DNA from 3 places in the Streptomyces sp. NPDC046915 genome. Region 1 is predicted to be linked to each of the others. Evidence: riboswitches for the same ligand, from Rfam matches in the RefSeq annotation. Region 1 holds a riboswitch; each other region holds the start of a gene.
What was found. A riboswitch is a leader RNA that binds a small molecule or an ion and turns the genes downstream of it on or off. The one in region 1 is predicted to bind cobalamin.
Positions count from the first base shown of each region.

Region 2: another riboswitch for cobalamin. It lies ahead of ABZ915_RS09580 (HoxN/HupN/NixA family nickel/cobalt transporter); the one in region 1 lies ahead of ABZ915_RS32140 (prenyltransferase/squalene oxidase repeat-containing protein).
Region 3: another riboswitch for cobalamin. It lies ahead of ABZ915_RS42275 (cobalamin biosynthesis protein); the one in region 1 lies ahead of ABZ915_RS32140 (prenyltransferase/squalene oxidase repeat-containing protein).

Region 1 covers NZ_JBEYXB010000014.1:174,443-178,797, reverse strand. The annotation lists gene ABZ915_RS32150 (energy-coupling factor transporter transmembrane component T) at 1-733, opposite strand, end outside; gene ABZ915_RS32145 (SCO2322 family protein) at 720-1,394, opposite strand; gene ABZ915_RS32140 (prenyltransferase/squalene oxidase repeat-containing protein) at 1,391-2,623, opposite strand; cobalamin riboswitch at 2,737-2,873, opposite strand; gene ABZ915_RS32135 (phosphotransferase) at 2,931-3,539, shown strand; gene ABZ915_RS32130 (XRE family transcriptional regulator) at 3,799-4,355, shown strand, end outside.
Region 2 covers NZ_JBEYXB010000003.1:306,399-310,753, forward strand. The annotation lists gene ABZ915_RS09565 (glycoside hydrolase family 13 protein) at 1-977, opposite strand, end outside; gene ABZ915_RS09570 (LAETG motif-containing sortase-dependent surface protein) at 1,262-2,188, shown strand; gene ABZ915_RS09575 (metalloregulator ArsR/SmtB family transcription factor) at 2,212-2,571, opposite strand; cobalamin riboswitch at 2,652-2,837, shown strand; gene ABZ915_RS09580 (HoxN/HupN/NixA family nickel/cobalt transporter) at 2,867-3,979, shown strand; gene ABZ915_RS09585 (helix-turn-helix domain-containing protein) at 4,009-4,355, opposite strand, start outside.
Region 3 covers NZ_JBEYXB010000027.1:59,688-64,042, forward strand. The annotation lists gene ABZ915_RS42260 (lysozyme) at 1-623, shown strand, start outside; gene ABZ915_RS42265 (inorganic phosphate transporter) at 772-2,019, shown strand; gene ABZ915_RS42270 (hypothetical protein) at 2,056-2,283, shown strand; cobalamin riboswitch at 2,431-2,571, shown strand; gene ABZ915_RS42275 (cobalamin biosynthesis protein) at 2,672-3,613, shown strand; gene ABZ915_RS42280 (cobyric acid synthase) at 3,610-4,355, shown strand, end outside.

The sequences.
Region 1 (4,355 bases):
CGCCGAGCAGGCCGCCCAGGGTGAGGGCGGCGGTCGTACGGCGGATCCGGGCGGGGACGTCGGCGGTACGGCCGTAACCGCGGGCGTCCATCGCGGCGGCGAGCGCGACGGACCGCTCCAGCGCGCCCTCCAGCACCGGGAGTCCGACCTGGAGCAGGCCCCGTACGCCCCGGTCCGGGCGGCCGCGCAGCCGGCGGGCGGCGCGCAGCCGCTGGACGTCGGCGATCAGGTTCGGCGCGAAGGTGAGGGCGACGACCACGGCCACACCCGTCTCGTAGAGCGCGCCGGGCAGGGACTTGAGCAGCCGGGCCGGGTTGGCGAGGGCGTTCGCCGCGCCGACGCAGATCAGCAGCGTGGCCAGCTTCAGGCCGTCGTACACCGCGAACAGCACTCCCTCGGCGGTGACTTCGCCGCCCAGTCGGATGCCCTGCGCCCAGTGGGGGAGCGGGACTTCGGGGAGGGTGACGAGCACGTGCGTGCCGGGGACGGGGGAGCCGAGCACCACCGCGAAGGTGAGGCGGATGAGGAGGACGGCGAGGGCGAGCTTGGCGAAGGCGCCGTAGGAACGGGCCCAGGGGGCGGCGCCGCGGTGGGTGGCCACCACGTACGCGGAAGCCGTGACGAGGAGGGCGAGGAGGAGGGGGTTGGTGGTGCGGGTGGCCGCGGTGCCCAGGCCTATGGACCACAGCCACCAGGCACCGGGGTGCAGGGCGGTGACGCTACGCGCGGCCACGGCGCCGAGCCCGCCATATCGCCGCCGCGCCCAGCAGCACGACCACACCCACTCCCACCGGCAGGCCCACCGACGGGCCGTGCGAGGAGCCGTGCGACGGCTTGCTCCCGGCCGGATTCCCGTCTGGCTCCTCGCCCGGCTTCTCGGCCTGTTTCCCGGCCGCCACCTGCTCCCCGCACCCCTTCCGCGGATACCCGTCGATCGCACACAGCAGCGCGTTGGTGTCGTAGCGGAGCGGTCCGGCCACGGCGGCCAGCGCGTCCGCCGTCGTCCCGTCGGCCGGGACCGCCGCGCAGACCGTCCGGCGGCCGGGCGGGGTCTCGTCGGAGGGGGCGTCGGCGGCCGTGCCGAAGTCGAGGACCAGGGCGATGCGCTTCTTGCCGTCCCGCGCGGGCGTCTTGGCGCAGATCGCGTCGAAGTCCGCGGTGCCGCGCGGCCGCGTCGCACTGGCGGAGTCCTCGCTCACCGCGAAGCGGAAGCCCTGGACGTCGCCGTCGGCGGGACGCGCGGTCGACGGGCCCTGCGTGGCGTACGTCCAGTGGCCGCCGGTGCGCTCCCAGAAGGACCAGTAGCGGTAGCCGGTGGCCTGGGCCTGCCCGGCCGACACCACGCACAGGAACGCGGCCAGGAGTACCGCCCCGGCACGGCGGACGACGGTCACGGCTGCTGCTTCCTGCGGCGGCCGCTGAGCAGGAAGCCGATGCCGATGCCCGCGACGAGGCCGGTGCCGACGATCCACCACACCTTCGTCGCCTTCGTCCCCGAGTCGTGCTCGGCCCGCTCGGTCTCAGCGCCGGTCGCCCGAGCCGTCTGCGGCGCCGGTCCGGTCGCGTCGAGCGCCTTCACGAGGTCCGTGCCGCCGGAGTCGTGCGGGTCGGCGCCCATCGCGTGCGCGGCGAGGATCAGCTGGGCGTAGGCGGCGGGGCCGCTCTGCTTCGCCCACCGCGCGGAGTTCGTCACCAGCCAGGCGTACGGCTCCCGCGCCTGCCTCATCCGGCCCTGGGCGGCCAGCGCGACGACCGCGTCCGCGGTGTTGCCGTAGTCGGGCTGGTCCTTGGCGCCGGGGAGCGCCGAGGTGAGGTGGGCGGTGTCGTGCATCTCGTCCGCCAGATATGCGGCGCCGTTGCGGGCGATCTCCCGCGGGGTGAGCGGCTTGCCCGAGTCGGCGCAGGCGTTGCCCTCCTCCACCGCCTTCCCGGCCGTCGTCACGAAGCCCTTGCCGAGCGCGCCCAGCACCCCGGCGGCCGTCGCGTCGGCGTTGGCCGCCAGTTCGCCCTTCTTGTCCGGCTGGTAGGCGAGGGCGCCGCCGCCGTCCTCGTCGCAGGGGATGGACCACTTGGCGAGCAGTTCGGCCGGGGTCCTGCCCTCGGTACGGAGCTGGAGCGGCTGCTCCCCGGCCGCCGCGAGCGCGCCGATGACGACGGAGGTGGAGTTGGTGTCGCTGGGCGAGCCCGGCGTGTAACTCCAGCCGCCGTCCTTGTTCTGCATCATCTTCAGCCAGACGACGGCCTTGTGGACCTCGCCGTCGTGCTCGCCGAGCGCGTGCAGGGCCTGTACGGCGGCGGCCGTGCTGTTGGTGTCGGCCTGGGCGCCGGTCGCCTCGCACGTCTTGCCGGGGTCCGGGCGGTAGGCCGCGAAGCCGCCGTTGGCGCACTGCTGCCCGACCAGCCAGTCGACGGCCTCGGCGGCGGGCCGGACACCGACCGTGCGCTGGGCGAGCAGCGCGAGGGACTGCCGCCACACGCCGTCGTACTTCGGGTCCGCGCTGCCGTACAGCCCGGACGGGAGCGCCTTCGACGGGGAGGGCGACGGCGACGCGGCCATGGCGGGCGCGGCTGCGGCTATGACGCCGATGGCGGCGAGTACCGCGGCACTGCGGCGGACGTTCATTGGCGGCTTCTGCCTCTCCCTGCGGGGGAGCACGGGCAGCACGGGGACACCCCGCGCGGCTCGGCCCCGTAGACCTCGACGGTGCCGCGCACGGCGGGCCGCCGCGCACGTGAGCCGGTCAACTTCCCGTGCGTGGCGGTCCGGCTCACCGTCGTTGAAACGGCTCACGGTTGCGGGTCAGCGCCGGAATTGCACCGGCTTCGCCCCGTACGGGTGTGATGACGCCCGGACACTCTACCCGGCGGTAGACAGCGGCTGGGAGGCGGCTGCGCGCCAGGGGCACAGGCGAGGTGGTCAGGGTCGCGCCATGCCGTCGACGGGGAGACTGCTGGGTTCCGGCCGGACAGCCGACGTGTACGAGATCGACGAGGCGTGGGTGCTGCGCCGCGACCGGGAGGGGCGGGGGGACGCCGCCGCCGAAGGGGCGGTGATGACGTACGTGCGCGAACACGGTTACCCGGTGCCCCGGGTGCGGCCGTCCGGCTCGCGCACCGACCTGGTGATGGAGCGGCTGTCCGGGCCGACGATGCTCGCCGCCCTCCTGGACGGCTCGCTGGGCCCGGCCGAGGCGGGCGCCGAACTCGCCCGGCTGCTGCGGCTGCTGCACGCCGTTCCCGCCCGGGACTCCGCCGGCCCCGGTGCCCGCGTCCTCCATCTGGACCTGCACCCCGACAACGTGATCCTCACCCCGGACGGTCCCCGGGGCATCGACTGGAGCAACACCGAGGACGGTCCGCCCGGCCTCGACTGGGGCATGTCCGCGGTGATCCTCGCCCAGGCCGCCGTCCCGTCCGACCTGACGGAGACGGGACTGACCGAGGCATGGCGGCGGCGCGCGGCCAATCCGACGATGAGTGCCAGGGAGGTCGAACTCCTCGGGGGGACCGTGGAGTTGGTGCGGACGCTCACCCGCTGACGACCAGGGCTGCCCCGGGGTGTCCCGGGATGCCCAGGGATGCCCAGGGTGTCCCGACCCCCGATGCCGCTCCCCCATAGGCGGCACCCGGGGCCGGGGCCGGGTGGCGTCATGATCCTGTCCCGACCGGACCTCAACTGTCAACGATTGCTGCCTAATTCAGCAGCTGTCATTGACATCACTTCTCGACCGGCGGGCGACCCGGTAGCCTCGCGTCAACTCAGCCACGGAACCGACGACATGCCCAGGGGGGACCTCGGTGAGTGACGCCCACGCCCCGCTCGCCGGCCTGCTCGAACGGCTCGGGGAGCTGACCGAACGGCCGGGCCGGCTGCCCGAGGTCCTGGACGTGACCGACCTCTCGTACCGCACCGGCATCCCCGCCGAGGTGGTCGCCCGGTTGCTCGGGGGCGGCACCGCACCCGAGACCGGGCTGGCCGAACGGGTGCGGCAGCGGCTCGACTTCATCCGCGAGACCCGGCGCCGGCCGGACGGCAAGCGCTACGCGCTGGACGAACTGGCCAGGATCGCGGGCACCAGCCGGCAGTGGCTGAGCGAGTGGCGCAAGAGCGGCATGCCGAGCCTGGAACACACCGACCGGCTGCGCAGGTTCTTCGGCCTCCCGGCCGGATACTTCACCGCGGACGAGCCGGAGGCCCTGTACGAGGCGCTCCAGCCGGTGCTCCAGAGCCTGGAGGCGCAGGCCGACCCGCTGCTGCGGCTGCGCGAGAGCGGACTGGTACGACTGGCCATGCGCGCCCCGCGGATGAATCCCCGTCAGCTCGCCACGCTCGCCGACCTGGCGGAGATGATCAT
Region 2 (4,355 bases), on a different contig from region 1:
GCCGTGCGGGCCGTGCGCAGCGAGTCGGTGATGACGCTGCGCAGCTCGTCCGCTCCCCAGCCCGCTTGCAGGTACTCGAAGTTGAACGCCTGGCCCAGTTCGTCCGGGCGGGCGTACAGGGCGCGGCGGGCGTCCGGGACCCAGGCCTCGGCGACCGCCGTGCGGGGCGGGGTGTAGGCGTCGAAGATCTTGCGCCAGTCGCGGTAGATCTCGTGGACCTCGTCGCGGTCCCAGTAGGGGTGGCTGCCGGGCGGTACGTGTTCCAGGGACTCCTCGCCGGTCGGGCCGAGGTCGCCGAGTTCGGCGAGATCGCGGAGCGGTTCGGTGAGGTCCTTGGCCAGGCCGTGGGCGACGTCGACACGGAAGCCGTCGACCCCCCGGTCGGACCAGAAGCGCAGGGTGGTGCGGAAGTCTGCGCGGACCTCCTCGTTGTCCCAGTTGAGGTCGGGCTGCTCGGAGGCGAACAGATGGAGGTACCACTGGCCGTCGGGGACCCGCTGCCAGGCGCTGCCGCCGAAGACCGACTGCCAGTCGGTGGGCGGGAGTTCGCCGCTCTCGCCCCGGCCGGCACGGAAGACGTAGCGGTCGCGGGCGGCGGAGCCGGGGCCGGCGCGCAGCGCCTCCTGGAACCAGGGGTGCAGGTGCGAGGTGTGGTTGGGGACGATGTCGACGACGACCTTCAGGCCGAGCCGGTGGGCCGCGGCGACCATGGCGTCGAAGTCGTCCAGTGTGCCGAGGCGGGGGTCGACGTCCCGGTGGTCGGCGACGTCGTAGCCGCCGTCGGCGAGTTCGGAGGGGTAGAAGGGGCTCAGCCACAGGGCGTCGACGCCCAGCGCGGCCACATGGGGCAGGCGCTCGGCGATGCCCCGGATGTCGCCGAGCCCGTCGCCGTCGGCGTCGGCGAAGCTGCGGGGATAGACCTGGTAGACGACGGCCTGGCGCCACCAGTCGGGGTTCCTGGACGAATGGTCGGTCACAGTGGCTCCCTTGGAAAGGACGACAGGGGAGAGCCTGTCCACATTGCCGGGAAAGCGAACCTTCACACTCTGCGGAGTAGATCATTCCCAGTGTGGCGAAGTTGTGTTGAGCGCCGAACTCCCCTTGCTACAGCGCAGGTTGACAGGGTTCTGCCGGTCGACCCACCATGTGCACACGCTGTGGCGCATGTGACCGATGGGCCCGGTGTCTTCGACCTGCTTCGGCCTGCCGCGGTCCGCTTCGCGCTGCCTGAAGCACTCTCAGAACTCCTGATGGGATACACATGTCCATAGCGAGCCGTGCCACCACGCGCCGCCTGCTGGGGACGGGCGTCGCGACGCTCGCCCTCTGCGCGGCCTCCGTCGCCGCCGCCTCCGCGGCTCTGGCCAACGACGCGCCCGGCGGCGACGGCTGGAAGTCCGGCGGCACCTACAAGCCGGGGACGGGCGCGGGCACGGAGACCGGTACCGACCGCTGCCAGTTCTCGCTCGACGGCACCAGCTTCTACGACTCGGTGAAGGTCGACGACCAGAACCTCAAGCCCACCGAGGACGGCAAGGTCCACGTCAAGGTCCGCACCGCCGGTGACGCCTCCACCTGCACCGCCTCGCTGGCCTCCTACCTCGCCCACGGTGCCTCCTTCAACACCTCCGGCGAGCAGGTCTTCGTCGACTTCGACACCGTGACCGTCAAGCCGGGCCAGACCGACTCCCTCGACATCGCGGTGCCCGACGCGGGCTGCTTCGCGCAGATCGACCTGTACCGGGGCGCGGTGAAGTTCGACGGCAAGCTCGACGCCAAGGACGGCTTCGAGCACGGCGACCTGCCCAAGGGCCCGGATCACCCGGTCATCAAGGACAAGCTGATCGCGGCCTGGAACGGCGGCACGAAGGAGTGCGCCTCCACCGAGTCCGCCACGCCGACCCCCTCGGCGCCGGAGTCCGCCCCGGCCCAGCCGTCGACGCCGGCCAAGGGCAGCGACACCCCGACCCCGAGCGCCTCGGAGTCGAAGTCCACCGGCACGCCGACCCCGTCCGCCTCCGAGTCCACCCCGGCCGCGGCCCCGACGCCCGACGGTGGCGGCGGCGACCTCGCCGAGACCGGTGGCGGCAGCAGCTCCGGCATCCTCGCCGGAGGCGCGGCGGTGCTCCTCGCGGGCGGCGCGGCCATCGTCGTCGCGACGCGCCGCAAGCGGACCGCACGCGGCTGACCCTTCCAGGGGGCCGGGGCCGCTCAGTCTCCGTCGGCCGTGCAGTGCTTGAGCAAGCCCTGAACCTCCGTGTCCACCACCCGGTACCTGACCACCCGTCCCTCCTTCTCGCCCTCCACGACCCCCGCGGCCCGCAGCAGCCTGAGCGCCTGCGACACCGCGGGGTCGTTCATTCCGGTGGCGATCGCCAGGTCGGACACGGCGAGCGGGCCGGTGCGGTGCAGGGCGAGCAGCAGAGCGAGCCGCTTGGCGTCGGCGAGCAGGGAGAAGCGGTCGGCCCAGGCGCGCACATGGCCGGGTTCGCCGATCGCGGCGATGGCGTCGCACACCCGGTGACCGTCGATGGTGCGACGGTCCGCGCGGTCGGCAGGCACGAGATGCATACCGCCATGTTCGCAGGCGCCCTTCTGTGATCTTCCATACCTGCGCAGGTACGCAGCTATGCAGACGACCGCCCGCGCCCCTACGGTGGGCGGGCCGTGGTGCTCGGGAAGTCGATGCGATGTCGACGCGGCCCTCGCCACTGTGAATCGGGGAGTTCCCGTCCCGTCCGGCACCCGCCGGGCCACTGGTCGTACGACCGGGAAGGCAGGGACGGCGGACGCATGACCCGAAAGCCAGGAGACCGGCCACGGCAGCTCACGAAGTGATCCACGAGGTGCTGGAGCGTGAAACCGGATGACCCTGCCCGAGACCGTGCCCGAGACCAAGGCCGCCTCCTTCCGCTGGCGGCGCGAGGACACCGTCAAGACAGCCGGGCTGATGGGTGTGATCGCCGCCCTCCACGTCGTCGCCTTCGGCATCCTGTTCCTCCTCGTCGCCCCCGGTCACTACGAGGTCGGCTCCAAGGCCTTCGGCATCGGGCTCGGCGTCACCGCCTACACCCTCGGCATGCGGCACGCCTTCGACGCCGACCACATCGCCGCGATCGACAACACCACCCGCAAGCTGATGGCCGACGGCAAGCGGCCGGTCTCGGTGGGCTTCTGGTTCGCGCTCGGGCACTCCAGCGTCGTGGTCGTGCTGGCCGCGATGATCGCCGGCGGCACCCAGCTGGCGGGCCGGGTGATGAACGAGAACTCCCGCACCCACCAGGTGCTGGGCTTCATGGGTACGACGATCTCGGCCACGTTCCTCTATCTCGTGGCCGCGCTCAACCTCGTCGCCCTCGTCGGCATCCTGCGCGTCTTCAGGGCGATGCGGGCGGGTTCGTACGACGAGAAGGAGCTCGAACAGCACCTCGACTCCCGCGGCTTCATGAACCGCCTCCTCGGCCGCCTCACCAGGTCCATCACCCGGCCCGGCCAGATGTTCCCGCTGGGCTTCCTCTTCGGCCTCGGCTTCGACACGGCGACCGAGGTCACGCTGATGGTGATGGCCGGCTCGGGCGCGGCGGCGGGACTGCCCTGGTACGCGATCCTCTGCCTGCCCCTGCTGTTCGCGGCCGGCATGAGCCTGTTCGACACCCTCGACGGCACGTTCATGAACTTCGCCTACCAGTGGGCGTTCTCGAACCCGGTGCGCAAGGTCTTCTACAACCTCACCATCACCGGCCTGTCCATCGCCGTCGCCTTCGTCATCGCCACGATGGAACTCCTCGGCCTCGAACTCGGCAACGTCGGCTACCTCATCGTCGGCCTGTTCGTGGTGGTGTGGGCGGCGGCACTGGCGTACTGGAAGCTGGCCAGGGTCGAGGAACGCTGGACGGCACAGGCACAGGCACAGGCACCGGCACAGGCACAGGCACAGGCACAGGCACCGGCACAGGCCGACACCGACCAGGTGTGCTGACCGGACAGGCCCGCAGGGTCCGCCGCCGGCTACACGTACGCGGCCAGCCCCTCGGACAGCAGCGTGAAGGCGTGTTCGGCGTCGGCGACCGCCTCCGGGTAGCGGTCGTCGGCGGACCGGCCGCCGGCCACCGCCTGGAAGTTGTCCATGGACAGCAGCCTCTGCGTACCCACCATCTGGCTCGCCGCGAGGCGCGCGGTCAGGGCGGGGACCTCGGTGGTGTCCCGCAGCGCCTCCGCGAGCGCGCGTTGCGCCCCCTCGTCGAAACGGACCATGCTCGTGCGCAGCGCCGGGGTCCGAAGGATCATCCGGGTCAGCGCCAGGATCTGCGGGACGTCGTTGAGGCCGGTGATCGGGTCGCGGTCGCGCAGGCCCG
Region 3 (4,355 bases), on a different contig from region 1:
GGGGCCACGACGTCTCGTCCCACCAGAAGAACATCGACTGGGCGGAAGCGAAGGCCAAGGGCGCCCGGTTCGTCTACATCAAGGCCACCGAGTCCACCGACTACCGCAACCCCTATTTCAGCCGGCAGTACAGCGGCTCGCGCGAGGCCGGCCTGATCCGGGGGGCGTACCACTTCGCACTGCCGGACGAGTCGCCGGGTGCCGCCCAGGCCGCGTACTTCGTGCACCACGGCGGCTCCTGGACCGCCGACGGCTGGACCCTGCCGCCCGCACTGGACATCGAGTACGACCCGTACGACAACGGGCACAAGTGCTACGGCCTGAGCAAGGCGAGGATGGTCGACTGGATCCAGGACTTCAGCGACGAGATGAAACGGGAGACCGGCCGCCGCCCGGTGATCTACACCACCACCCACTGGTGGAACGACTGCACCGGCCGCAGCCGCGCCTTCGCCGACCACGCCCTGTGGCTCGCCCGCCATTCCGGGGACCCGGGCGCCCTGCCGGCCGGGTGGTCCTCCTGGACCTTCTGGCAGTACGACAACAGCGGCAGCCTGCCGGGCGACCAGAACCTCTTCAACGGCTCGCCGGCGGGGCTGAAGTCGTTCGCCACGGACGACTGAGGGTGACCGAGGACGACTGAGGACGACTGAGGACGACTGAGGACGGCCAGGGATTCCGACATCACGATGCCTGTCTCAGTTCACCTTCCGTTCACTCAGGTTGCCTACGGTCAACCAGCCAATGACGCTCGAAAGAATGCCTGGGTAAATGGAAAGCTTCTCGCTGATCCTCGCGATTGTGGTCGTAACCGCACTCGCGTTCGATTTCACGAACGGTTTCCACGACACCGCCAACGCGATGGCCACCACCATCTCGACCGGCGCGCTCAAGCCCAAGGTCGCGGTGGCCATGTCCGCCGTGCTCAACCTTGTGGGTGCCTTCCTGTCCGTGGAGGTCGCCAACACGATCTCCAAGGGTCTCGTCGACGAGAACGGCATACGTCCCGAGGTCATATTCGCCGCCCTGGTCGGCGCGATCCTCTGGAACCTGCTGACCTGGCTGGTGGGGCTGCCCTCCAGTTCCTCGCACGCCCTCATGGGCGGCCTGATCGGCGCCACCGTCGCCTCCGCGGGCTTCGGTGCCGTCCACGGTGACGTGCTCGTCACCAAGGTGCTGCTCCCGGCGGTCGCCGCACCGGTCGTCGCCGGCATCGCGGCGATGCTCGCCACCCGGTTCTCCTACGGCATCGGCAAGGACGCCGAGGGCGAGGCCACCCGCAGGGGCTACCGCGCCGGCCAGATCGCCTCGGCCGGTCTGGTCTCCCTCGCCCACGGCACCAACGACGCGCAGAAGACGATGGGCATCATCACCCTCGCGCTGATCGCCGGCGGTTCCATCGCCCCCGGCTCCAACCCTCCCACCTGGGTGATCCTCTCCGCGGGCATGGCCATCGCACTCGGCACCTACATCGGCGGCTGGCGCATCATCCGCACCATGGGCAAGGGCCTGACCGAACTGGAGCCGCGGCAGGGCTTCGCGGCCCAGACGAGCGCCGCGACCGCCATCCTCGCCTCCTCCCACCTCGGCTTCTCCCTCTCCACCACCCACGTCGTCTCCGGCTCCGTGATGGGCGCGGGTCTGGGGCGCAAGGGCGGCGTGGTCCGCTGGTCCACGGCGACCCGCATGTTCGTCGCCTGGGCGCTGACCCTCCCGGCCGCCGCGCTGGTCGGCGCGCTCGCCGAGACGGTCACGGACCTCGGCGACTGGGGCACCGCGCTGGTGGCGGTCTTCCTCGTGGCCTCCAGCGCCGCGATCTGGAAGCTCTCCCGCCGCGAGGTGGTCGACGCGACCAACGTCAACGAGACCGAGGAGCCGGCCGGCGTGGTCACCACCGCGATCGCCGTCGTCACCCCGCCCCCGGTGGGTGTGGTGGCCGAGGACCTGTCGGCCACGATCCCGTCCCCCGCGGCACCCGTCGCCGCCGACCCGGCGACCCCGCCGGCCGCCGCCGTCTGATCCCGGGCACCCGGGCACCAAGAAAGCAGCTCTGTTATGAAGATCGACTGGGCAGCCCTCGGCTCCGTCTTCGGCGTCAGTCTCGCGGTCACCGTCGGCCTGGTGGCCCTCTTCACCCTGGGCGTCCAGGGCCTGTCGCGACGCGAACGCGCCGTCGCGCAGGGCGACTCGGCGGCGCTGGCCGTCGCCGGCGCGTACGTGTGCTTCGCGGGATGCGCGGCAGCGGTGGCCTACGGGATCTACCTGATCATGAACAAGGCCTGACCGAGGCCTCACAGGCTCCTCCCCGACGACTTCGAAGATTTCGAAGGCTTCGGGGAGGAGCCTTTTCGTATGCCGCCCCGCCGTCGCCCGGACCTCGATGTGGGCCTCAGCACACTCTCCCGATGCAGGTCAACAGCAAGTTGACGGCCCTTCCGGGGCCGTGGTGGACTTCCGGGGCCATGTACGGCGGCAAGGGAGGAAGCCGGTGTGAATCCGGCGCGGTCCCGCCACTGTCACCGGGGTAGGTAGCCCCGGGAGCCAGGAACTCCCACCGCCGGTCTCGTCGAACCAGGGCGCGGACACCCTGAGTGAGGACATATCGCCATGCTCGCCTGCCGTTCGAGGTTCAGCACCAGGTCGCAGCCCGACCCCACGGCCGGCTGAGCCGATGCGTGCCGATCGCGTCTTCGCGTACGGCGCCGCCGCCGGCCTCCTCGGCGACCAGCTGCTCGGTGATCCGCGACGCGGGCATCCGGTGGCCACGTTCGGGCGGGCCGCCGGTGCCGTGGAGCGGGTGCTGTGGCGGGACCACCGGGGGTGGGGCGCGCTGCACACCGCGGTGTGCGTGGGCGGTGCCGTCGGGCTGGGAGCCGTCGCCGCCGCGGCCGTACGTCCCTCCCGTGCCGCCTCCGTCGCGCTGACCGCCGCCGCCACCTGGGCCGTCGTGGGCGGAACCTCCCTCGCGCGCGAGGCCCGTGGCATCGGGCGTGCCCTTCAGGCCGGGGACGTCGAGGCTGCCCGGGCGCGGCTGCCGCACCTGTGCGGCAGGGACCCGCAGACGCTCGACGCCGACGGGATCGCCCGTGCCGTCGTGGAGTCCGTCGCCGAGAACACCTCCGACGCGGTGGTGGGCGCCCTGGTGTGGGGAGCCGTGGGCGGGGTTCCCGGGCTGCTGGGCTTCCGGGCCGTCAACACCCTCGACGCCATGGTCGGGCACAAGTCGCCCAGGTACCGGCGGTACGGGTGGGCCTCGGCCCGGCTCGACGACCTCGCGGGCTGGCCGGGGGCACGGCTGACCGCCGTACTGGCCGCCGCGGCCGGGGACGACCCCCGCGGTGCCGTACGGGCCTGGCGCGCCGACGCGGACAGGCATCCGAGCCCCAACGCCGGTCCCGTGGAGGCGTCGTTCGCGGGCGCGCTCGGCGTGCGGCTGGGCGGGACGCTGTCGTACGGCGGGCGGGTGGAACACCGACCGGTGCTGAACCAGGAGGGACGAGCCGTCGCCGTACCCGACATCGAACGCGCCGTACGGCTCTCGAAGCGCGTCGGCCTGCTCGCGCTCGGCGTCGGCGTCGCCGCGCGCATCGTCGTGAAGGGACGTGGGAAATGAGCGGGGGTCTCCTCGTCGCCGGCACCACCTCCGACGCGGGCAAGAGCGTCGTCACGGCCGGCATCTGCCGCTGGCTGGTGCGGCAGGGGGTCAAGGTCGCGCCCTTCAAGGCGCAGAACATGTCCCTCAACTCGTTCGTGACGCGCCAGGGCGCGGAGATCGGGCGGGCGCAGGCCATGCAGGCGCAGGCGTGCCGCGTCGAGCCGACCGCGCTGATGAATCCCGTGCTGCTCAAGCCCGGCGGGGAACAGAGCAGTCAAGTGGTGCTGCTGGGCAAGCCCGTGGGCGAGCTGAGCGCGCGCGGGTACCACGGCGGGCGGCAACAGCGATTGCTGGGGACCGTGCTGGAGTGCCTGGAGGAGTTGCGGGGCACGTATGACGCGGTGATCTGTGAGGGGGCCGGCTCGCCCGCCGAGATCAATCTGCGGCGGACCGACATCGTGAACATGGGGATCGCGAGGAACGCGCGGCTGCCCGTGCTCGTCGTCGGCGACATCGACCGCGGGGGCGTCTTCGCCTCCTTCTTCGGGACCGTCGCCCTGCTCTCCCCCGAGGACCAGGAACTCGTCGCCGGGTTCCTCGTCAACAAGTTCCGCGGCGACGTCTCCCTGCTGGAACCCGGCCTCGACATGCTGCACGGCCTCACCGGGCGGCGGACGTACGGCGTGCTGCCCTTCCGGCACGGGCTCGGCATCGACGAGGAGGACGGGCTGCGGGTCTCGCTGCGCGGAACGGTCCGCGA